Regions from separate parts of the Salmonella sp. A1325 genome, predicted to be linked through region 1. Evidence: predicted binding sites of a transcription regulator. Region 1 holds the regulator's gene; each other region holds the start of a gene.
What was found. The regulator sigma-54, encoded in region 1, starts transcription at its own class of promoters, with help from an activator protein. The targets are predictions, from matches to a motif close to GTTGGCACANNTTTCGCTNT.
Positions count from the first base shown of each region.

Region 2: a site for sigma-54 is predicted at 6,958-6,977, ahead of NAZ64_RS08905 (amino acid ABC transporter substrate-binding protein). Genes of this name have one in related genera too.
Region 3: a site for sigma-54 is predicted at 1,789-1,808, ahead of hypA (hydrogenase maturation nickel metallochaperone HypA). Genes of this name have one in related genera too.

Region 1 is NZ_JAMLWO010000016.1:27,879-35,887, reverse strand. Features, by position in the region: gene lptA (lipopolysaccharide ABC transporter substrate-binding protein LptA) at 1-53, shown strand, start outside; gene lptB (LPS export ABC transporter ATP-binding protein) at 60-785, shown strand; gene rpoN (RNA polymerase factor sigma-54) at 833-2,266, shown strand; gene hpf (ribosome hibernation promoting factor) at 2,289-2,576, shown strand; gene ptsN (PTS IIA-like nitrogen regulatory protein PtsN) at 2,694-3,185, shown strand; gene rapZ (RNase adapter RapZ) at 3,231-4,085, shown strand; gene npr (PTS phosphocarrier protein NPr) at 4,082-4,354, shown strand; gene yrbL (PhoP regulatory network protein YrbL) at 4,603-5,235, shown strand; gene mtgA (monofunctional biosynthetic peptidoglycan transglycosylase) at 5,310-6,038, opposite strand; gene elbB (isoprenoid biosynthesis glyoxalase ElbB) at 6,035-6,688, opposite strand; gene arcB (aerobic respiration two-component sensor histidine kinase ArcB) at 6,915-8,009, opposite strand, start outside.
Region 2 is NZ_JAMLWO010000003.1:399,888-407,896, forward strand. Features, by position in the region: gene NAZ64_RS08875 (sigma 54-interacting transcriptional regulator) at 1-1,774, shown strand, start outside; gene NAZ64_RS08880 (zinc ribbon-containing protein) at 1,867-2,340, shown strand; gene rihA (pyrimidine-specific ribonucleoside hydrolase RihA) at 2,426-3,361, opposite strand; gene gltL (glutamate/aspartate ABC transporter ATP-binding protein GltL) at 3,478-4,203, opposite strand; gene gltK (glutamate/aspartate ABC transporter permease GltK) at 4,203-4,877, opposite strand; gene gltJ (glutamate/aspartate ABC transporter permease GltJ) at 4,877-5,617, opposite strand; gene NAZ64_RS08905 (amino acid ABC transporter substrate-binding protein) at 5,777-6,685, opposite strand; gene lnt (apolipoprotein N-acyltransferase) at 7,039-8,009, opposite strand, start outside.
Region 3 is NZ_JAMLWO010000002.1:128,981-136,989, reverse strand. Features, by position in the region: gene hypD (hydrogenase formation protein HypD) at 1-201, opposite strand, end outside; gene hypC (hydrogenase 3 maturation protein HypC) at 201-473, opposite strand; gene hypB (hydrogenase nickel incorporation protein HypB) at 464-1,336, opposite strand; gene hypA (hydrogenase maturation nickel metallochaperone HypA) at 1,405-1,761, opposite strand; gene hycA (formate hydrogenlyase regulator HycA) at 1,971-2,432, shown strand; gene hycB (formate hydrogenlyase subunit HycB) at 2,578-3,186, shown strand; gene hycC (formate hydrogenlyase subunit 3) at 3,186-5,012, shown strand; gene NAZ64_RS04550 (respiratory chain complex I subunit 1 family protein) at 5,015-5,938, shown strand; gene hycE (formate hydrogenlyase subunit HycE) at 5,956-7,665, shown strand; gene hycF (formate hydrogenlyase subunit HycF) at 7,675-8,009, shown strand, end outside.

The DNA.
Region 1 (8,009 bases):
AGTTGCAAGACAAAAACAAAGGCCAGACTCCGGCGCAAAAGAAGAGTAACTAATTCGTTATGGCAACATTAACTGCAAAGAATCTGGCGAAGGCCTATAAAGGCCGTCGCGTAGTGGAAGATGTCAGTCTGACCGTTAACTCCGGGGAGATTGTCGGGCTGCTCGGCCCAAACGGCGCGGGTAAAACCACCACCTTTTATATGGTCGTCGGTATCGTGCCGCGTGACGCGGGCAATATCATCATCGATGATGAAGATATCAGTCTGCTGCCGCTGCACGCGCGTGCGCGCCGCGGTATCGGCTATTTGCCGCAGGAAGCCTCTATTTTCCGCCGTCTCAGCGTATTTGATAACCTGATGGCGGTACTGCAAATTCGTGACGATTTGACCGCAGAACAGCGAGAAGACCGCGCCAACGAGCTGATGGAAGAGTTTCATATCGAGCATCTGCGCGACAGCATGGGACAGGCGCTGTCCGGTGGTGAACGCCGTCGTGTAGAAATAGCCCGCGCGTTGGCCGCTAATCCCAAATTTATCCTGCTGGATGAACCCTTTGCCGGCGTTGACCCGATTTCCGTTATCGACATCAAACGCATTATCGAGCATCTGCGCGATAGCGGGCTCGGCGTGCTGATCACCGACCATAACGTCCGTGAGACGCTGGCAGTCTGTGAACGTGCCTATATCGTGAGCCAGGGCCACCTTATTGCCCACGGTACGCCGACAGAAATCCTGCAAGACGAACACGTTAAGCGTGTATATCTTGGGGAAGACTTCAGACTCTGATAGGGTAGAGGGCTATGCTGCTCTAGCGGGAGAAAACGACTCTGAATATGAAGCAAGGTTTGCAACTCAGGCTTAGCCAACAACTGGCGATGACGCCTCAGCTACAACAGGCTATCCGTCTGTTGCAGTTGTCTACGCTGGAACTTCAGCAGGAACTCCAGCAAGCGCTGGAAAATAACCCGCTGCTTGAGCAAACCGATCTTCATGACGAAATCGACACTCAGCAACCTCAGGATAACGATCCTCTCGATACCGCCGACGCGCTCGAACAAAAAGAGATGCCGGAAGAGCTGCCGCTTGACGCCAGTTGGGATGAAATTTACACCGCCGGGACGCCGTCCGGCCCCAGCGGCGATTATATCGACGATGAGCTGCCCGTCTATCAGGGTGAAACGACGCAGTCGTTGCAGGATTATCTGATGTGGCAGGTTGAGCTAACGCCCTTCTCGGACACCGATCGCGCTATTGCGACATCCATTGTCGACGCGGTAGATGATACCGGCTATCTCACCGTATCCCTGGATGAAATTCGCGAAAGCATGGGCGATGTAGAGGTGGATCTCGATGAGGTCGAAGCCGTCCTGAAGCGTATTCAGCGTTTTGATCCGGTGGGCGTCGCGGCAAAAGATCTTCGCGACTGTCTGCTGATCCAGCTTTCACAATTCGACAAATCCACGCCGTGGCTGGAAGAGGCGCGGCTCATTATCTGCGATCACCTTGATCTGCTGGCCAACCACGATTTCCGCACGTTGATGCGCGTTACCCGACTAAAAGAAGAGGTGCTGAAAGAGGCGGTAAACCTGATTCAGTCGCTCGATCCCAGACCCGGCCAATCGATCCAGACCGGCGAGCCGGAGTACGTTATCCCGGATGTGCTGGTACGCAAGCATAACGGTCGCTGGACGGTGGAGCTTAATAGCGACAGTATTCCCCGTTTACAGATTAACCAGCACTATGCCGCCATGTGCAATAGCGCGCGCAACGATGCCGACAGCCAGTTCATCCGCAGTAATTTACAGGATGCGAAATGGCTGATAAAAAGCCTTGAAAGCCGCAACGACACGCTGCTGCGCGTCAGTCGCTGCATCGTCGAGCAACAGCAAGCCTTTTTTGAACAGGGCGAAGAATATATGAAACCGATGGTACTGGCGGATATCGCCCAGGCCGTCGAGATGCACGAATCCACCATATCCCGCGTGACCACGCAGAAGTATTTGCACAGCCCGCGCGGTATTTTTGAACTCAAATATTTCTTTTCCAGCCACGTCAATACCGAAGGCGGAGGCGAAGCCTCTTCCACCGCGATTCGCGCGCTGGTGAAGAAGTTAATTGCGGCGGAAAACCCCGCGAAACCACTGAGCGACAGCAAGTTAACCTCTCTGCTGTCAGAACAAGGTATCATGGTGGCGCGCCGCACTGTTGCGAAGTACCGAGAGTCTTTATCCATTCCGCCGTCAAACCAACGCAAACAGCTGGTTTGACCCAACCGATAAGGAAGACACTATGCAGCTCAATATCACCGGACATAATGTCGAAATTACTGAAGCCCTGCGTGAATTTGTGACGACAAAATTCGCCAAACTTGAACAGTATTTTGAGCGGATTAATCAGGTATACGTGGTGTTGAAAGTGGAGAAGGTCACGCATATCTCGGATGCGACGCTACACGTTAACGGCGGCGAAATTCACGCCAGCGCGGAAGGCCAGGATATGTATGCCGCCATTGACGGCTTGATTGATAAACTGGCAAGGCAGTTAACCAGGCATAAAGATAAACTGAAACAACACTAATTGTCCGGGCAGTTAGCCAGTGCAGGACGGCCTGTTGTGTGACACAACGGGCCATTTGTACAGTTAGCGCTCCGAACCTGGCCATCAACCTGACAGGACAGGTTCTTAGGTGAAATTATGATAAATAACGATACGACTCTACAACTGAGCAGTGTACTTAACCAGGAGTGTACGCGTAGCGGCGTTCATTGTCAGAGTAAGAAACGCGCGCTGGAAATCATCAGCGAACTGGCGGCAAAACAGCTCAGTTTACCTCCTCAGGTCGTGTTTGAAGCCATTCTGACACGCGAAAAAATGGGCAGTACCGGTATTGGTAATGGTATCGCCATCCCGCACGGGAAACTGGAAGAAGATACCTTACGCGCCGTCGGCGTGTTCGTTCAGCTCGAAACGCCGATCGCGTTCGACGCCATCGATAACCAGCCGGTCGATCTCCTCTTCGCCCTGCTGGTGCCCGCCGATCAAACTAAAACGCATCTGCACACGCTGTCGCTGGTAGCGAAACGTCTGGCGGATAAAACGATCTGCCGCCGCCTGCGCGCGGCGCTGAATGATGAAGAGCTGTATCAAATCATTACTGACACCGAAGGTGAGCAGAATGAGGCATAACAACTCAATGGCATTTCTTTCTGTCGTTGTGAGGAGAAACGGTACATGGTACTGATGATCGTCAGCGGGCGTTCCGGATCAGGTAAATCTGTCGCTCTGCGCGCGCTGGAAGATATGGGATTTTACTGCGTGGATAACCTCCCCGTCGTGCTGTTGCCCGATCTGGCGCGAACGCTGGCCGATCGCCAGATTTCCGCCGCCGTCAGCATTGATGTGCGCAATATGCCTGAATCACCTGAGATTTTTGAACAGGCGATGAATAATCTGCCTGGCGCTTTCTCGCCGCAATTGCTGTTTCTTGATGCCGACCGCAATACCTTGATTCGCCGCTACAGCGACACGCGCCGTTTGCATCCGCTTTCCAGCAAAAACCTTTCTTTAGAGAGTGCGATCGATAAAGAGAGTGACTTGCTGGAGCCGTTACGCTCACGTGCGGATCTGATCGTCGACACTTCAGAAATGTCCGTCCATGAGCTGGCGGAGATGCTGCGTACCCGGCTGTTGGGCAAACGCGAGCGCGAACTGACGATGGTATTTGAGTCCTTCGGCTTTAAACATGGTATCCCGATTGATGCGGACTATGTGTTTGATGTCCGCTTTCTGCCCAACCCGCACTGGGATCCAAAACTGCGCCCCATGACCGGGCTTGATAAGCCGGTAGCCGCGTTTCTTGACCGACACACAGAAGTTCACAATTTTATCTATCAGACTCGCAGCTATCTTGAGCTATGGTTACCGATGCTGGAGACCAACAACCGCAGCTACCTTACCGTCGCTATCGGTTGTACCGGCGGGAAACACCGTTCGGTGTATATTGCAGAACAGCTGGCAGACTACTTCCGCTCGCGCGGTAAAAATGTCCAGTCTCGCCATCGCACGCTGGAAAAACGCAAAACATGACCGTAAAGCAAACTGTTGAAGTCACCAATAAGCTGGGCATGCATGCCCGGCCTGCCATGAAGCTTTTCGAACTGATGCAGGGTTTTGACGCCGAGGTGCTATTACGCAATGACGAAGGCACCGAAGCGGAAGCAAACAGCGTCATCGCGCTGTTAATGCTCGACTCCGCCAAAGGGCGTCAGATAGAAATTGAAGCCACCGGCCCGCAAGAAGTTGAAGCGCTGGCGGCGGTTATCGCGCTGTTCAATTCCGGCTTTGACGAAGACTAAACCTCCCCCTCTATACCCTATTTCCCCCAACGCCGTCCCGGTATTTGATGACAATCATCCCAAAACCGGGCGTGTTACGCCTGCCTGCCACTTATCCCGCAGCCCCACCCTTTCGTAAGATTTGTACATTTCGTGCGCTTTACCTATGCATAAAAACATTAAGAAAACCTTAAAAAATTTCGTTTAGGTTTTATTTAAGTTCTTTGTCCATACTAAATTTATGTGAATAAATTTTTCCAGGACTTGCCATGATCTTCTTATCCAAACAGACTCCGCTGGGCACCGGTCGACATCGTAAATGCTATACGCATCCGGATAATGCCCGGCGTTGCATAAAAGTCATTTACAACCGTAACCACGGCGGTGATAAAGAGATTCGGCGTGAACTGAACTACTATGCGCATCTGTCCCGCTACCTGACGGACTGGAGCGCTATCCCCCGTTATTACGGCACGGTAGAAACCGATTGCGGCACCGGCTATGTCTACGACATGATTACCGATTTCAACGGCGCGCCCTCTATGACCCTGACCGAGTTCGCCGCGCAATGCCGTTATGAAGAGGATGTCGCTGTCCTGCGGCGGCTACTGAAAAAACTGAAACGTTACCTGCTGGATAACCATATTGTGACGATGTCGCTGAAGCCGCAAAATATCCTGTGCCAGCATATCAGCGAGTCAGAAGTGGTTCCGGTGGTTTGCGACAATCTGGGGGAAAGTACCTTTATCCCGCTGGCGACCTGGTCAACATGGTGCTGTGAACGCAAACTGGAGAGAGTGTGGCAGCGGTTTATCGCCCAGCCTGCGCTGGCCGTTGCCCTGGAGAGGGACGCGCAGCCAAAAGACAAGAAACGGCTGGCGCTTACTTCTCACGAAGCTTAATGGCCTGTTCTTATCAGGCCTGGACGACACAGATCGCAGGCCGGATAAGGCGTTCGCGCCGCCAATCGGCAAAATTAATTAAGCTGGTTGCGCGTCATAAAAGATTCCCCGCCCAGTTGGCGCATCTGGCGCATAATCCACGCCTGCCGGCTACGCACATAGCCAGAAGGCGCATTCGCCTTATAGCGTAACGGATTTGGCAATACCGCCGCCAGCAACGCGGCTTCAGACACACTCAAGCGACTGGCAGGTTTATGAAAATACCGTTGTGCCGCAGCCTCCACGCCAAAAATACCATCGCCAAACTCCGCGATATTCAGATAAACCGTGAGAATGCGCTTTTTGCTCCAGACAGTTTCAATGCCCAGCGTTAGCCCAGCCTCCAGACCTTTGCGCAGCCAACTGCGTCCATCCCATAAAAAGAGATTTTTCGCCGTTTGCTGCGAAAGCGTAGAGGCGCCGCGAATACGGCTCTCATTCCGCTCATTATGCGCCAGCGCTTTTTCAATCGCCGGAACATCAAAGCCCCAGTGCTCAGGGAACTTCTGGTCTTCCGCCGCAATTACCGCCAGCCCCATCCACGGCGAGATATCCGCCATACTGACCCAGTCAGATTGCGCCACATAACCGAACTCTCCACTCAGCCAGGCGCTAATCTGCCGTTCCGCCATCACCGCCGAAAAAGGCACCGGAACCACGCTAAACAGCGCAATGCCGCCGCCCCAAAAGACGGCGAGCGCAGCAAGGATACGTAAAAGTAGACGGCGCAAAAACGTTAACGGCGCGATGCGTCGTTTGCTCATTCCGCCAGAACCAGCACGCGCGACACTAATTTATCAATGCCGCTTGCCGCCTGGGCGATATCCTGCGCCAGCATATAGGCAGGGGTGGTCACGACCTTGTTATCCTCGTCCACAACGATATCATCAACCGGGCAAGGTACGTGTTCGGCGCCCATCTCTTCAAGTACTTCAGCGGTATCAATATCCGTCCCTATTGTCAGACGTAGCGGGAAGTCAAAGATTTTCGGCAACATTGCGGGCGCGATACAGATGAAGCCCAGCGGCTTGCCGGACTGGTGCATGGCCTTCGCCAGCGCGACGACATCGCTATCCACCCGGCATTCGCTCCCCTGGCTGGCGAAATTACTCAGGTTCTTCGCCGCGCCGAAACCACCAGGCACAATGAGCGCATCCAGCTCCTCTGGCTGAGCCTGGGACAGGGGACGAATATCGCCCCGCGTAATACGCGCCGCCTCAATCAGAACGTTACGCGTTTCCGCCATCGCTTCGCCGGTCAGGTGATTAATAACATCCGCTTGTGGTTTATCCGGCGCGAAGCAGACAGCCTGCGCGCCGCTGCGGGCAATGGCCAACAGCGTCAGAACGGCCTCATGAATTTCGGCGCCGTCATAGACGCCGCATCCGCTGAGCACTACGCCAATTTTTTTCATGGTGAACATCCTCCTGCAACCGACTCAAGCCCATTAATAATTTTGATTAAAATGCTACGCTTCACACATTTAAATGATTCATGTAACAAATCATTTAGGATTTGCTATCTTAACTGCGTGCGGCCTGAAAACAGGACTGCGCCTTTGACATCATCATAATAAGCACGGCGCAGCCACGATTTCCCTGGTGTTGGCGCAGTATTCGCGCACCCCGGTCAAACCGGGGTCATTTTTTTTCCGCGTTTGCCACCCAGGCTTTCAGCACCGCGACATCGTGCTGCCACTCCTGCTTCATCTCTTCAATCCATTCCGCGACATTATCTTCCCAGGCGGGAAGATCCGGCGACTGGATTTGCTGGCCAAGCTGTTGCAGATGACGCAGCCCTACCGAACCGGCGGCGCCTTTAATCTTATGCCCTTCCTCAACGACGCCTTTTTTGTCACGCGCCGTCAGATTGGACTCCAGCACGCTTAAATAGCCAGGCATCATTTTTTCAAACACCGCGAGACCGTCGGTGATCAATTTAGGCCCAACCAACTCGATGTATTGTTCCAGCATCGGGATATCCAGCAGCGCTTGCGCTTTATCGCTCTCTTCAGGCGTCACGGTACTCTCCTCTTTATCGGTGGCATCCCAGAATTTTTTAATCATCGCGGTTAAGGCCGGTACCGACAGCGGCTTACTCAGCACATCGTCCATACCAGCGTCCAGATACTCTTTTTTATCTTTCAGAACGTTAGCCGTAAGCGCTACCAGCGGCGGTAAATCTTCCCGCGTGTGGCGACGGGTCAGTTCTCTGGCGATATCCAGACCCGTCATATCCGGTAGCTGAATATCCAGTAAGACCAGGTCATATTCGCCCGGCGCGAACATCTCCAGCGCCGCCTTGCCGGTCATCGCGACATCCACGCTGTTACCCAGTTTTTCCAGTACCGAACGCGCTACGATCACGTTCAGTTCAATATCTTCGACCAGCAGAACATGCAGCGCGGGCAGCGGCATGTCGTCTTCATCAAAGGCGTCCTCCACCTCTTCCGCCACCGCTGGCGCATGAACCGTTAGCGTAAAGGTCGATCCTTTGCCCGGCAGACTGGAAACAGTAATATCGCCGCCCATATTTTTCGCCAGCCGACGGGAGACCGCCAGCCCGATACCGGTCCCCGTCGCCGGTTTACCGCCATGACTGTCTTTTACCTGATAATACATGGCGAAAATTTTATCCTGCTCATCCTGCGGAATGCCGATCCCGGAATCTTCCACTTCAAAGTGCAGCATGTCGCCTTCATCATAGCGCGCCCGCACCGTCACCTGGCCCTGCTG
Region 2 (8,009 bases), on a different contig from region 1:
ATTAGAGTCCCGTGGGCACCAGGTACTGATTAGTCGTGGCGGCTGTGCGGAAATATTAAAAAAGCACAGTAAATTACCGGTAGTCGAAATTAAAATGTCCGGCTACGACATTCTTGATGCGCTTATCCCTTTTAAAGGACAAAAAGGCACTGTCGGTATTGTCGGCTTTTCCAGTGTGATCAAAGGATGCGCGCGCGTAGCGGAACAGTTAAATATTAACTATAAAATTTTTACCTTACAGGGAAATGATAAAGAAACGATTTCTTGCCTGAAGCGGCAATTAGCGTCCACGCCATTAGATTGCATTGTTGGCGATACCGTTTGTCAGGATTATTTTTCACCGCTGGGCTCGCAATTCCGTTTACTTGATTCCAGCCCCGCCTCAATAACCGAAGCTCTGGAAGAAGCCCGCTCATTATATCTGGCTTTTCGCAGCCAATTACTCGAGCGACATCATCTGCAGCTGATTCTCGATCAGTTTGATAAAGCTGTTATCACGCTTGATGATACCGGCACGTTACTGCATTACAATAAATATGCGAGCCAACTTTTTAAAATTAACGCCTCCGGTGAGATTTATGACGCATCTTTCCTGAAACAGGTATTGCACCAGGAGCGGCATACATTACGTGAGGGAAAAACCGTCAGCGCGAAAGTCGTCGATACGCCGCAAGGCGCGATGGTGGTTAATCTGTATCCGGTATTTGCGGCCAGACAGTTAAGCCGGGTGGTGTTGACGATGCAAACCGTCTCCAGTTTACAGGGGGCGGAACATCATGTTCGCCGCCAGGAACTGTCTCGCCGCGGCTTGAGCGCCCGCTATCATTTCGACGATCTGCTTACCGAAAACCCGGAAATGCTGCGTCGTCTGGCGATCATTAAAAATTATGCCGGTACGGACGCGACTATCTTAATTAATGGCGAAAGCGGGACGGGAAAAGAGGTGCTGGCGCAAAGTATTCATAATGCCAGCCAACGCGTCAACGGCCCGTTTGTCGCCATTAACTGCGGCGCGATGGCCCCTCAGATTCTGGAGAGCGAACTCTTTGGCTATGTCGCTGGCGCATTTACCGGCGCGTCGCCGAAAGGCAAAATAGGCCTGTTTGAATTAGCGCACCACGGTACCATTTTTCTGGATGAGATTAGCGAGCTGGATAAACCGCTACAGACGCGCTTATTACGGGTGTTGCAGGAGCGGCAGATTATGCGGCTGGGCTCAGACCAGATGATACCTGTTGATATTCGCGTGATTGCGGCGACCAATCAGACGTTAACGAAGCTCATTGCGGATGGGACATTTCGCGAAGATCTTTACTATCGGCTTAACGTATTAAAAGTGACCACCATCCCGCTACGCAAACGTCCGGAGGATATCAAAGCCATCGGCCTGTCGCTGCTTACTAGTTTCAGCCAGCATTATAAACGCCCGGCACTAACGTTAACCCCGGCGCTGTGGCAAGAGCTTCAGCGCTTCGCCTGGCCCGGAAACGTCAGGCAGTTAAGCAATATTATCGAACGGCTGGTGCTCTCTATTGATCACTCCCCGGCAACGCTGGATGAGGGCCGCCTCTTGCTGGACGATCTGGAAGAGGGGAACCGACGCGAGCCAAGTACCTGCCACGACTGCCAGATGCTGGCTGGCGATTATAAAACGATTCGCCTGCGTATTTTGAGAAAATTATTAGAGGCGGAAAGGGATAATAAATCGTTAGTGGCGAAACGGTTAAATGTCGATCGTACCTCGCTGACGCGCTGGATACGTGAGTCGGCCTGACAAGAATTTACAGACTCTGTGGGCAGCCTTGCAAAGCGTAACGCAAATAACGTCTATTATTATAGGCAGTTAACGATCCAAGAGGTGAAGTGATGAACAAGGTTGCTCAATATTACCGTGAACTGGTGGCCTCATTAAGCGAGCGTTTACGCAATGGCGAGCGCGACATTGATGCGCTGGTGGAGCAGGCGCGCCAGCGCGTGATGCAAACAGGGGAGTTAACGCGAACCGAGGTGGACGAACTGACGCGCGCTGTCAGACGCGATCTGGAAGAGTTCGCCATGAGCTACGAAGAGAGCCAGGAAGATAGCGTCTTCTTGCGGGTGATTAAAGAGAGTCTCTGGCAGGAACTGGCGGACATTACCGATAAAACCCAGCTGGAATGGCGTGAAGTCTTCCAGGATTTGAATCACCACGGCGTGTATCACAGTGGCGAAGTGGTGGGATTGGGGAATCTGGTGTGCGAGAAGTGCCACTATCATCTGGCGGTTTACACGCCGGATGTGTTGCCGCGCTGCCCGAAGTGTGGTCATGACCAGTTTCAGAGAAGACCGTTTGAGCCGTGAGTGGAAGAGCGCTGGTGCGTCTTATCCGGCCTACCAAAAATCGTTCACGTAGGCCGGATATGGCGAAGCTGCCATCCGGCAAATATTACGCGTAAAACTTCAGCCGTTCCGCTAGTAAATCGACAAATCCCTGGCGGTCTACATCGACCATCACCGTCGCATTCGGCTTATTCCCCGTCAGGAAATAATAATCCACCACCGTCATCCCCTGGGTGTATTTCCCCTGGGTTTCCACGCCAACCCAACGCTCAACGGTGGTGAAAATCTCGGGTTTCAGCAGCCAGGCGATGGTACATGGGTCATGCAGCGGCGCGCCGACAAATCCCCATTTTTCGTCTTTGTGGTACTCCATAAAGAAGTCCAGCAGTTCGGCGACGATGGTGGAAATCGGGTTGCCAATGGCGCGAAAGCGTTCGATATCGGCAGCGTGAATCTGCGCCTTATGGGTAACGTCCAGCCCGGCCATCACCACCGGAATGCCTGACTGGAAGACAATTTCTGCCGCTTCCGGGTCGACGTAAATATTAAATTCCGCGGCGGGCGTCCAGTTACCCAGCGCCATCGCGCCGCCCATGATCACAATGCGGGCGATTTTCGTATGCAGTTCCGGATGGCTATTCAGCAGCAGCGCCACGTTAGTCTGTGGGCCAGTGGAGACGATGGTGACTGGCTGTGAGCTCTCGCGCAGTGTTTTTGCCATCAGCTCAACGGCAGTGCCGCTTTGCGGGGCGAATGACGGCTCGGGCAGCGCCGGGCCGTCGAGGCCACTTTCGCCGTGAACGTTATCGGCGATAATCAGTTCGCGCATGAGAGGTTTCACCGCGCCGCCCGCCACCGGAATATTCGGGCGTTTGAGCAGCGTCAGCATCCGCAGCACGTTGCGCAGCGTCTTCTCCGGCGTCTGGTTGCCGGCGGAAGAGGTGATCGCTTTCACTTCCAGTTCAGGGGAGGCGAGGGCGAGAACGAGGGCGATCGCGTCATCATGACCCGGATCGCAATCAATAATAATGGGCAGTGCCATTGTGGCTCCTTGTAAGCGGTACTTTGTGACAAGGTTAACGCCCGGCTGGATACGTTTCGAGAAGCGAAGCGGTAAAGCGTGAGATAGCGCGCACTCTGACGTGCGCGCCGGGAAGATTAGTGCAGGATTTTTGCAAGGAAGTCTTTTGCGCGATCGGAACTGGGGTTAGCGAAGAACTCCTCTTTTGGCGAATCTTCGACGATTTTACCTTCATCCATAAAGATCACCCGGTTAGCCACTTTACGGGCAAAGCCCATTTCGTGCGTCACCACCATCATGGTCATCCCTTCGTTCGCCAGTTCGACCATCACGTCCAGCACCTCGTTGATCATTTCCGGATCGAGCGCGGAAGTCGGTTCATCGAATAACATGGCAATGGGGTCCATACATAGCGCGCGGGCGATCGCGACGCGCTGCTGCTGACCGCCGGAAAGCTGCGCCGGGAACTTGTTGGCATGCGCAGACAGGCCAACGCGCTCCAGCAGCTTCAGGCCTTTATCGCGGGCGGCGGCCTTATCGCGTTTCAGTACTTTCACCTGCGCCAGCGTCAGGTTTTCGATGATCGACAGGTGGGGAAATAGCTCGAAGTGCTGGAATACCATGCCCACGCGGGAACGCAGTTTCGCCAGATCGGTTTTTTTGTCGTTCACAATAATGCCGTTAACGGTAATTTCGCCTTTTTGCACCGGTTCCAGACCGTTGACGGTCTTAATTAGCGTGGATTTACCGGAACCCGATGGCCCGCAGACTACCACCACTTCACCTTTTTTCACTTCTGTTGAACAATCGGTCAGCACCTGAAAGTGACCATACCATTTTGAAACATTTTTCAGGGTAATCATTAAACTGTCCTTTTCTTCAAATAGCTGACCAGCAACGACGCGCTCAGGCTGATAACAAAATAAACGGCGCCGGCGAACAGAATCATTTCGACCTGAGTACCGTCACGCTCGCCGATAGTCGACGCGGTGCGGAAGAAGTCCGCCAGGCTGAGTACATAAACTAAAGAGGTGTCCTGAAATAGCACGATGCCCTGTGTAAGCAACAGCGGCACCATCGCCCGAAACGCCTGCGGCAGAATAATGAGCTTCATCGACTGCCAGTGGGTCATCCCCAGCGCCAGCGCGGCGCTGGACTGCCCGCGGGAAATACTTTGAATACCGGCGCGAATAATCTCGGAATAGTAGGCCGCTTCAAACATAGAGAATGCCACCATCGCGGAGATCAGGCGGATATCGGTTTTCGGCGATAGTCCCAGCACGTTTTGCAGAAAGCCGGGTACAATCAGATAAAACCACAGCAAGACCATGACCAACGGGATGGAACGGAAAACGTTAACATACGCTTTAGCAAACCAGGCGATAGGGGTAAAGCTTGAGAGGCGCATGACGGCCAGAATGGTTCCCCAGACTATCCCCACGACAACGGCGGTGACGGTAATCTTCAGCGTGATGACCAGCCCGGCCAGCAGGTAAGGCAGTGAGGGGATAATCGAACTCCAGTCAAATTCGTACATTATTTGCTCCCCACGTTGCCCGGCAGGCGGACTTTGCGTTCAACCAGGCTCATGACCAGCATGATAACGGCGTTAATCAGCACATAGGCCAGCGTAATGGCGGTGAAGGATTCCCAGGCGTGCGCTGAGTAATCCAACAGTTTGCCTGCCTGCGCCGCCATATCCACCAGGCCGATGGTTGAGGCAATAGCCGAGTTTTTCACCAGGTTCATCATCTCTGACGTCATTGGCGGCACGATAACGCGATAGGCATTCGGCAGCAGGACATAGCGATAAGCCTGCGGCAGCGTTAGCCCCATCGCCAGCGCCGCGTTCTTCTGTCCGCGAGGCAGAGACTGAATCGCGGCGCGCACCTGTTCGCAAACGCGGGCGGCGGTAAACAGTCCCAGACAGATCATTGAGGAGAGGAAAAACTGAATATTGGGATCGAGTTCCGCCTTAAACCACATGCCAAGATCTTCCGGCAACAGTTCAGGCACCACCAGGTACCAGGTGAAGAATTGCACGATCAGCGGCACGTTACGGAACAGTTCTACGTACAATGTGCCCAGTCCGGAGAGGAAACGGTTGGGAACGGTACGTAAAATGCCGAAAATAGATCCTACCAGGAAAGCGATAATCCAGGCGGTAATCGAAAGGGCTACGGTGACCTGAAAACCACTCCATAGCCAGCCGAGATAGGTGGTATTGCCGAAGGGGGCTTCCTGTAAAAAAATACCCCAGTTCCAGTCTATTGACATACATCTACTCCGAAAAAAAAGGGTAGCAGCGCTACCCTCGAAGATTGTTGCCCGGCGATTTGCGGTTTCAGGCCCGAGGGGGAACGACCATCAGGCTTATAGTCTGTCCGTGCTGAGCGACAATCGAGAGGACAGGAGTCCCGTCCCATTTAGTTTTAGTTAGTTAAGCGCTTTATCATTCGGTGCTTTGAACAGGGCTTTCATCTCGTCAGACAACTCGAAATTCATGTTCAGGTTTTTCGGTGGGATCGGATTTTTAAACCACTTATCAAACCACTTTTCCGCTTCGCCGGAGGTTTGCGCCTGGGCGATGGTATCGTCCATCAGCTTTTTAAACTCAGGGTCGTTTTTACGCAGCATACAGCCGTAGGCTTCCTGGGACTGCGGTTTACCGACAATCTCCCAGTTATCCGGTTTCTTGGCTTTGGCGCGCTCGCCGGCCAACAGCGCGTCATCCATCATAAAGGCGACGGCGCGGCCGCTTTCCAGGGTGCGGAACGAGTCACCGTGGTCTTTCGCGCTAATAATACGCATCCCCATCTTTTGCTCTTCGTTAAGCTTATGCAGCAGAATTTCAGAGGTCGTCCCGGAGGTGACGACGACCGCTTTGCCTTTCAGATCCGGGAAATCTTTAATATCGCCGCCTTTTTTAGTCAGCAGTCGCGTCCCGACGACGAAAATCGTATCGGAGAAGGCGGCCTGTTTCTGGCGCTCAAGATTGTTAGTCGTTGAACCACATTCAAAATCGAAGGTTCCGTTTTGCAACAGCGGAATACGGTTTTGCGAGGTGATCGGGATCAGCTTCACCTGCAGATCGGGCTTGTTAAGTTTCTTTTTTACCGCTTCCACAATGGCGTTGGAGTAGTCCTGGGAATAGCCGACCACTTTCTGCTGGTTGTCGTAATAAGAAAAGGGCACAGAAGATTCGCGATGCCCGACGACGATCACGCCATTTTTAGCGATCTTGTCCAGGGTGCTACCAGCGGCAGGCGCGCCATCTTCTGCGTGCGCAAGGCCCGCAGACAGTCCCATGACCAGCATTGCTGTGGTTAGCTTACGTAATTGCATATCCAACTCCTTTATCATCTGCGCCGTCGACGCATTGATAGCTATTGTGATGTTGTTATTGCCTGCAACTTGCGCGTGCAGTGTTATGTATGTTTGTTAACATTTAGTGTGGCTTGTTGTAAATATTTTGCTGCGATATTGTTTATTTTTGCGAAGTGCGCCGCACCGTTCAGAGGCAAAAATCCTACATTGCACCGTTCAGGTGCTACCGATGATCGATTTTGGTGCGACCAGGTTGCACAAGCAGCCAGAACAGGTTTGCCATGTTTAACAAAGCAATAGACGTGCCAGAATGGGGGAAAAGGAGGATTTTCAGGCCGGATAAATGAAGCGCTATCCGGCCTGGGGAGAGATTATTTCCGTCGTTGTCGCAGACTCATCACTACCGCGCCAAAAGTAAACAGCGCGGTCAGTACCCATAGCGGCCAGTTGCCGGTACGGGCATAGGGAGTTAACCCCGTGGTTGGCGTGACGTGGGTGGTCAGTACCTGGCGTGTGAACTGCGGGATCATCGCCTGAATTTCGCCCTGCGGGCCAATCACCGCCGTAATACCGTTATTAGTACTGCGCAGCAACGGACGCGCCAGCTCCAGCGAACGCATCCGCGCCATCTGGAAATGTTGCCACGGGCCAATGGACTTACCAAACCAGGCGTCGTTAGAAATCGTCAGCAGATAGTCGGTGTCCGGGCGGAAGTTATCCCGCACCTGTTCGCCAAGAATAATTTCATAACAGATTGCCGCCGTCAGCTTATAGTCGTGCGCATGTAACTGCGGCTGGATATAAGGGCCGCGACTAAAGGAGGACATGGGCAGATCGAAGAACGGCGCCAGCGGACGCAGGATAGACTCCAGCGGAACGAACTCGCCAAAGGGCACAAGGTGATTTTTATTGTAGCGATTGGGCGAGTCATAACTGTATGGATTATCTTTGCCCAACGTAATAATCGTATTGTAGGTGTCGTATCGATTCTGTTTATTGAGACGTGCATCGACAATACCGGTGATCAGCGTGCTATTTTTTTCGCGTAACATTTCGTCCAGCGAACGAAGGAAGGGCTGCTGATTGATTTCGAGATCCGGAATCGCCGACTCAGGCCAGATAATAATCTGTGATTTGCCTAACTCTGGGCGGGTTTCGTTGAGATAAATTTTTAGCGTATTCAGTAGCTGGTTTTCGTCCCACTTCAGCGACTGCGGGATATCGCCCTGCACCAGCGATACTTGGGTCGCTTTGGTCGGTTCCAGCGTAAACCACTGGATATAACGTAGCGGAAAGGGCAAAGCAAACAGAATCACGGCGACAGCCAGCGGACGCCAGTTCC
Region 3 (8,009 bases), on a different contig from region 1:
GGGGCCGTGAATAAACTCCACGTTTTCGGGCAGTAACTGATCGAGACCAAATTTAAAAATCGCGTGGGTATGACCCCCGCAGACTTCCATAATGCGCAACGGACGTTCGGCAGTGTAAGGAAGAAGGGCGGCGCGTTCACGCAGGTGTTCAATGAGCTGCATCACCTGTTCCGGCGCACGGTACTCGTCAACAAAACGCATTATCTCTCCTCACCATACAGCAGTGCGCCGACGTCCGGCTCAACATCAAACATATTTTGTAGCGCGTCGAGCGTGTCGCGCGCTTCCGCTTCGTTAATGACGCTCATGGCGAATCCGACATGAACCAGCACCCACTGACCCAGACGCGGCTGACCGTTTTCATCACAACTGCCGACTAATGTGAGATCGACGTCGCGCTGAATGCCGCAGACGTCAACTTTTGCCTGATTGCCGTCAATGGCGCGGATTTGACCCGGCACGCCTATGCACATCGCTGCGCCTCCAGCCAGGCCAGCCACTGATCCATGCCTTCGCCGCTGGTGGCGGAAATCAGGATAATTTCAATCTCCGGGTTCACTTCACGCGCGCTGGCGATGCACTTCTCAACGTCAAAATTGAGGTAGGGCAGCAGATCGACTTTATTGAGCAGCATGAGCGACGCAGCGGCAAACATATGGGGATATTTCAGCGGCTTATCTTCACCTTCGGTCACGGAAAGCACTGCGACTTTATGCTTTTCGCCCAGATCGAAGCTGGCCGGGCAGACAAGATTACCGACGTTTTCGATAAACAGAATACCGTGGTCATCCAGCGGCAGGCGCGGCGCGGCGTCGGCGATCATTTGCGCGTCAAGATGGCAGCCTTTACCGGTGTTGACCTGAATGGCGGGCGTGCCGGTAGCGCGGATGCGGGCGGCGTCGTTCACTGTCTGCTGGTCGCCTTCAATCACCGCGCACGGTACACGGTCTTTCAATTTCATTAGCGTTTCAGTCAGCAGGGTGGTTTTACCTGACCCGGGGCTGGACACCAGGTTGAGCACCAGTTGCTGGCGGGCGGCGAAACGGGCGCGGTTGCGCTCAGCCAGACGATTATTTTTGTCCAGCACGTCGATTTCAACCTCCAGCATCCGCCGCTGACTCATACCAGGCGCGTGAGTTCCGGCTTCGCCGTGGCCGTAATGCAGATCGCCTTCTGCGGTCTGACTTGGGGTAAAGTCAGGCGTTTTAATGCCGGTAATATTCAGCGCCGGGCGAGCCGCTGGGGCAAAGGGCGCGCTACGAAACGCTGAGTGCGGATTATGTTCATCGCCTTCTATATAAAGGTTGCCTTCAGCGCAACCGCAAGTCGTACACATCGCTTACTCCTGATCTTTTTCTTGTTACAGGCTTTCTGCCGGATGGCGACGCGAGCGTCTATCCGGCATTAATCTTCAGTTTCATCAATCTCTATGCGCCGAATTTGTAAGCCGTCATCGGCCACAATTCGCAGCGTATCGCTATGACATTGCGGACAACGACGTACACGGTGGGTTAACAACGTGACATATTGTTGACAATGCTCACACCAGCATTCGGCTTCCTGTTCTTCGAGGTGCAGTTTACAACCTTCTGCTATCGTGCCGCGGCATACCAGATCAAAACAAAAGGAAAGAGCGCTGGTTTCCACGCAAGAAAATGCGCCAATTTTGATCCAGACGGCTGTCACACGTTTTGCACCGTATGCTGAAGCCTGTTGTTCAATCAATTCCAGTGCCCGTTGGCAGAGGGTGATTTCGTGCATATCGCCTCCCGTAGTGGTTGCCCCTGTAAAGCAATATTTATGCCAATATTTTTATCCCCTGGCAGGTTAATGTCGACGATGACGAAATGACATGTCGTCACCGCGTCGAAACGGCAGTAACTGCGCTCGTCTGCCATTAAAAACAACAAGTTAAAAATTGGCATGGAAAATGCTTAACGCAGGCATCTCTGTTAAATGGGTAACCTGACATGACTATTTGGGAAATAAGCGAAAAGGCCGATTACATCGCGCAGCGGCATCGTCGCCTACAGGACCAGTGGCATATTTACTGCAACTCGCTGGTTCAGGGGATCACCCTCTCGAAAGCGCGCCTGCATCACGCAATGAGCTGCGCGCCGGAAAGGGATCTTTGCTTTGTCCTGTTTGAGCACTTTCGTATTTACGTCGCGTTGGCGGATGGTTTTAACAGCCACACCATTGAGTACTACGTTGAAACCAAAGATGGCGAAGATAAGCAATTGATTGCACAGGCGCAGCTCGATATCGATGGCAAGGTTGATGAACGGGTTAACAACCGCGATCGCGAGCAGGTGCTGGAGCACTATCTGGAAAAAATCGCCAGCGTTTACGACAGCCTCTATACCGCTGTAGAAACCAACTCGCCGGTTAATTTGCGTCAATTGGTAAAGGGAAACAGCCCGGCGGTATAAGCCTGAGGTGTTGCCCGCTTTGATTCTCGATATGGCGTTGCGCCATGTCATGAATGTTTTGGGGATGGGCGTGTCGATAAGTGTCGAAAATGACATTTCAACGGCATGTTTTCGTCAAAAATGACAATCACCTGAGGAATGCCTGGTGAATCGTTTTGTAATTGCTGACTCCACTCTCTGTATCGGCTGCCACACCTGTGAGGCCGCCTGTTCAGAGACGCATCGCCAGCATGGCCTGCAGTCAATGCCGCGCCTGAAAGTGATGCTGAATGAAAAAGAATCTGCGCCGCAGCTTTGTCACCACTGTGAAGATGCGCCATGCGCCACGGTATGCCCGGTTAACGCGATTAATCGCGTTGACGGCGCTGTCCAGCTTAATGAAAGCCTGTGCGTGAGCTGCAAACTGTGCGGTATTGCCTGTCCGTTTGGCGCTATTGAGTTTTCCGGCAGCCGTCCGCTGCATATTCCGGCGAACGCCAATACGCCGAAAGCGCCGCCCGCGCCGCCAGCGCCTGCGCGCGTCAGTACGTTGCTCGACTGGGTGCCGGGCGTACGCGCTATCGCGGTGAAATGCGACCTGTGCAGCTTTGACGAGCAAGGCCCGGCCTGTGTGCGGATGTGCCCGACTAAAGCGCTACACCTGGTGGATAACACGGATATCGCCCGCGCCAGCAAACGTAAACGTGAGCTGACATTTAATACCGATTTTGGCGATCTCACCTTGTTTCAGCAGGCTCAGAGTGGGGATGCATAATGAGTTCACTTTCACTGATTACTAGCGGCGTCGCGTGGTTTGCCGCCGCCGCCGTTCTGGCGTTTCTGTTTTCGTTTCATAAAGCGCTGAGCGGCTGGATTGCCGGTATCGGCGGCGCGGTCGGCAGCCTGTGTACGGCAGGCGCGGGGTTCACCGCGCTGACCAGCGCCGTTACGGTGAGCGGCGTGATGCCGTTTACCGGTCACATGCTGCAAATTACGCCGCTGAATGCTATCTGGCTGATTACGCTCGGGCTGTGCGGCCTGTTCGTCAGCCTGTTCAATATCGACTGGCATCGCCATCCACAGGTAAAAGCCAACGGACTGTTGATCAACCTGCTGATGGCGGCAGCCGTCTGCGCCGTGGTCGCCAGTAACCTGGGGACGATGGTGGTGATGGCGGAAATCATGGCGCTCTGCGCCGTGTTCCTCACCGGCGGTAGCAAAGAGGGCAAACTGTGGTTTGCGCTGGGCCGTCTCGGTACGCTGCTGCTGGCAATCGCCTGCTGGCTGGTGTGGCAGCGCTACGGCACGCTGGATCTGGGGCTGCTTGATCAACGCGCTCAGCAACTGCCGCTGGGCTCCGATATCTGGCTGCTCGGCGTTATCGGTTTTGGTCTGCTGGCCGGGATTATCCCGCTACACGGTTGGGTGCCGCAGGCGCACGCCAACGCCAGCGCTCCCGCCGCCGCGCTGTTCTCGACCGTGGTGATGAAAATCGGGCTGCTGGGCATTCTCACGCTATCTCTGCTTGGCGGCAATGCGCCGCTGTGGTGGGGCGTGGCGCTGTTGGTGCTTGGGATGATCACCGCCTTTGTCGGTGGTCTGTACGCGCTGATGGAGCATAACATTCAGCGCCTGCTGGCCTATCACACGCTGGAAAATATCGGCATCATTTTGCTCGGTCTGGGCGCAGGCGTTACCGGGATTGCTCTCAATCAGCCGGTACTGATCGCGCTGGGTCTGACCGGCGGGCTCTATCACCTGCTGAACCATAGCCTGTTCAAAAGCGTGCTGTTTCTGGGCGCGGGCAGCATCTGGTTCCGTACCGGTCATCGCGATATCGAAAAACTGGGCGGTATTGGTAAACGGATGCCGGTTATTTCTATCGCCATGCTGGTCGGTCTGATGGCGATGGCTGCGTTGCCGCCGCTGAACGGCTTTGCCGGCGAGTGGGTGATTTACCAGTCCTTCTTCAAACTGGGCAACAGCGGCGCGTTTGTTGGTCGTCTGTTAGGACCGCTGCTGGCGGTTGGCCTGGCGATTACCGGCGCGCTGGCGGTGATGTGTATGGCGAAAGTTTACGGCGTGACGTTCCTTGGCGCGCCGCGCACGAAGGAAGCTGAAAATGCCAGCTGCGCGCCGATCCTGATGGGCGTCAGCGTGGTGGCATTGGCGATTTGCTGTGTACTGGGCGGGGTTGCCGCGCCGTGGCTGCTGCCGATGATTTCCACTGCGGTACCGTTGCCGCTGGAAACCGCGCACACCACCGTATCGCAGCCGATGATCACGCTGCTGTTGGTCGCCTGTCCGCTACTGCCGTTCATCATTATGGCGATGTTCAAAGGCAACCGTCTGCCGTCGCGTTCTCGCGGCGCGGCCTGGGTGTGCGGCTACGATCATGAGCAGTCGATGGTGATTACCGCGCACGGTTTTGCCATGCCGGTGAAAGAGGCCTTTGCCCCGGTACTTAAACTGCGTAAATGGCTTAACCCGGTATCGCTGGTGCCGGGCTGGCAGAACGCGGCGGCCGCGGTGCTGTTCCGTCGTCTGGCGCTGATTGAGCTGGCGGTGCTGGTGGTGATTGTGGTTTCACGAGGAGCCTGAAAATGAGTGTGTTTTATCCGTTAATTCAGGCGCTGGTGCTATTTGCCGTTGCGCCATTGCTGTCCGGTATTACTCGCGTGGCGCGCGCCCGTCTACACAATCGCCGTGGGCCGGGCGTGTTGCAGGAGTACCGCGACATTATCAAACTGCTCGGTCGTCAGAGTATTGCGCCCGCTGATTCTGGCTGGGTTTTTCGCCTGACGCCGTTTGTGATGGTCGGCGTGATGCTGACTATCGCCACCGCGCTGCCGGTTGTCACCGTTGGATCTCCGTTGCCGCAACTGGGTGATTTAATCACCCTGATTTACCTGTTCGCCATCGCGCGCTTCTTCTTCTCTATTGCAGGCCTGGATACCGGCAGTCCGTTCACCGCGATCGGCGCCAGCCGTGAAGCGATGCTCGGCGTGCTGGTGGAGCCGATTCTGCTGCTGGGTCTGTGGGTCGCCGCGCAGGTGGCGGGTTCAACTCATATCAGCAATATCGCCGACACCATTTATCACTGGCCTGTCGCGCGCAGTATTCCGCTGATTCTGGCGCTGTGCGCCTGCGCCTTCGCCACCTTTATCGAAATGGGCAAGCTGCCGTTCGACCTGGCGGAAGCGGAGCAGGAGTTGCAGGAAGGGCCGTTGACCGAATACAGCGGTAGCGGCTTTGCGGTGCTGAAATGGGGCATCAGCCTTAAGCAACTGGTGGTGCTGCAAATGTTCGTCGGCGTGTTTCTGCCGTGGGGACAGATGGAAACCTTCAGCTCAGGCGGACTGTTGCTGGCGCTGGTGATTGCCATCGTCAAGCTGATTGTCGGCGTACTGGTGATCGCCCTGTTTGAAAACAGCATGGCGCGACTGCGTTTTTGCGCCACTTCACGCGTGACCTGGGCCGGTTTTGGGTTTGCGTTTTTAGCCTTCGTCTCCTTGCTGGCGGCGTGATTTAAGAGAGTTTGAGCATGTCTGAAGAAAAATTAGGTCAACAATACCTTGCGGCGCTGCACCAGGCGTTTCCGGGCGTCGTGCTGGACGAAGCCTGGCAGACCAAAGATCAGCTGACTATTACGGTAAAAGTGAACTATCTGCCGGAAGTGGTGGAGTTTCTTTACTACCAGCAGGGTGGGTGGTTGTCGGTGCTGTTCGGTAATGACGAACGCCAGTTGTGCGGCCACTATGCCGTTTATTACGTGCTGTCGATGGAGCAGGGCACGAAGTGCTGGATTACCGTCCGCGTTGAAGTGGATGCCAATAAGCTGGAATTCCCATCCGTTACGCCGCGTGTGCCGGCTGCCGTGTGGGGTGAGCGCGAAGTACGCGACATGTACGGTTTAATCCCGGTCGGTCTGCCGGACGAGCGCCGTCTGGTGCTGCCGGACGACTGGCCGGATGAGCTCTATCCGCTGCGTAAAGACAGTATGGATTATCGTCAGCGCCCGGCACCGACCACCGATGAGGAAACCTACGAGTTCATTAACGAGCTGGGTGACAAGAAAAATAACGTGGTGCCGATTGGCCCGCTGCACGTGACCTCCGATGAGCCCGGTCACTTCCGTCTGTTTGTTGACGGCGAGAACATCATCGACGCCGACTACCGTCTGTTCTATGTCCACCGCGGCATGGAAAAACTGGCGGAAACCCGCATGGGTTATAACGAAGTCACCTTCCTGTCGGATCGCGTGTGTGGTATCTGCGGCTTCGCCCACAGCACCGCCTACACCACTTCCGTGGAAAACGCGATGGGCATTCAGGTGCCGGAACGTGCGCAGATGATCCGCGCTATTCTGCTGGAAGTGGAACGCCTGCACTCGCATCTGCTCAACCTCGGCCTGGCCTGCCACTTTACCGGCTTTGACTCCGGCTTTATGCAGTTCTTCCGCGTGCGTGAAACCTCCATGAAGATGGCGGAGATACTGACCGGGGCGCGCAAAACTTACGGACTGAACCTGATCGGCGGGATTCGCCGCGATCTGCTCAAAGAGGACATGATCCAGACCCGTCAACTGGCGCAGCAGATGCGTCGTGACGTGCAGGAGCTGGTGGACATGCTGCTGAGCACGCCGAATATGGAACAGCGTACCGTGGGTATCGGTCGTCTGGACCCGGAAATTGCCCGCGACTTCAGTAATGTCGGCCCGATGGTGCGCGCCAGCGGCCACGCCCGCGACACCCGCGCCGACCACCCGTTTGTCGGTTACGGTCTGCTGCCGATGGAAGTACATAGCGAGCAGGGTTGCGATGTGATTTCTCGTCTGAAAGTCCGTATCAACGAAGTTTATACCGCGCTGAACATGATCGATTTCGGTCTGGATAATCTACCGGGTGGCCCGCTGATGGTGGAAGGCTTTACCTATATTCCGCACCGTTTTGCGCTCGGCTTCGCTGAAGCGCCGCGTGGTGACGATATCCACTGGAGCATGACCGGCGACAACCAGAAGCTGTACCGCTGGCGCTGCCGTGCGGCGACCTACGCCAACTGGCCGACGCTGCGCTATATGCTGCGCGGCAACACCGTCTCCGACGCGCCGCTGATTATCGGCAGCCTCGACCCTTGCTACTCCTGTACCGACCGGATGACCGTGGTCGATGTGCGTAAGAAGAAGAGCAAAGTCGTGCCGTACAAAGAACTTGAGCGCTACAGCATTGAGCGTAAAAACTCGCCGCTGAAATAAGGAATCGCCATGTTTACCTTTATCAAAAAAGTTATCAAAACCGGCACGGCGACCTCGTCTTATCCGCTGGAGCCGATTGCGGTTGATAAAAACTTCCGCGGCAAGCCGGAACATAATCCGCAGCAGTGCATCGGCTGCGCCGCCTGCGTTAATGCCTGCCCGTCGAACGCGCTGACGGTGGAAACCGATCTTGCGACCAATGAGCTGGCGTGGCAGTTCAATCTTGGCCGTTGTATCTTCTGCGGTCGCTGCGAAGAGGTGTGCCCGACGGCGGCGATTAAACTGTCGCAAGAATACGAACTGGCGGTGTGGAAGAAAGAAGATTTCCTGCAACAGTCCCGCTT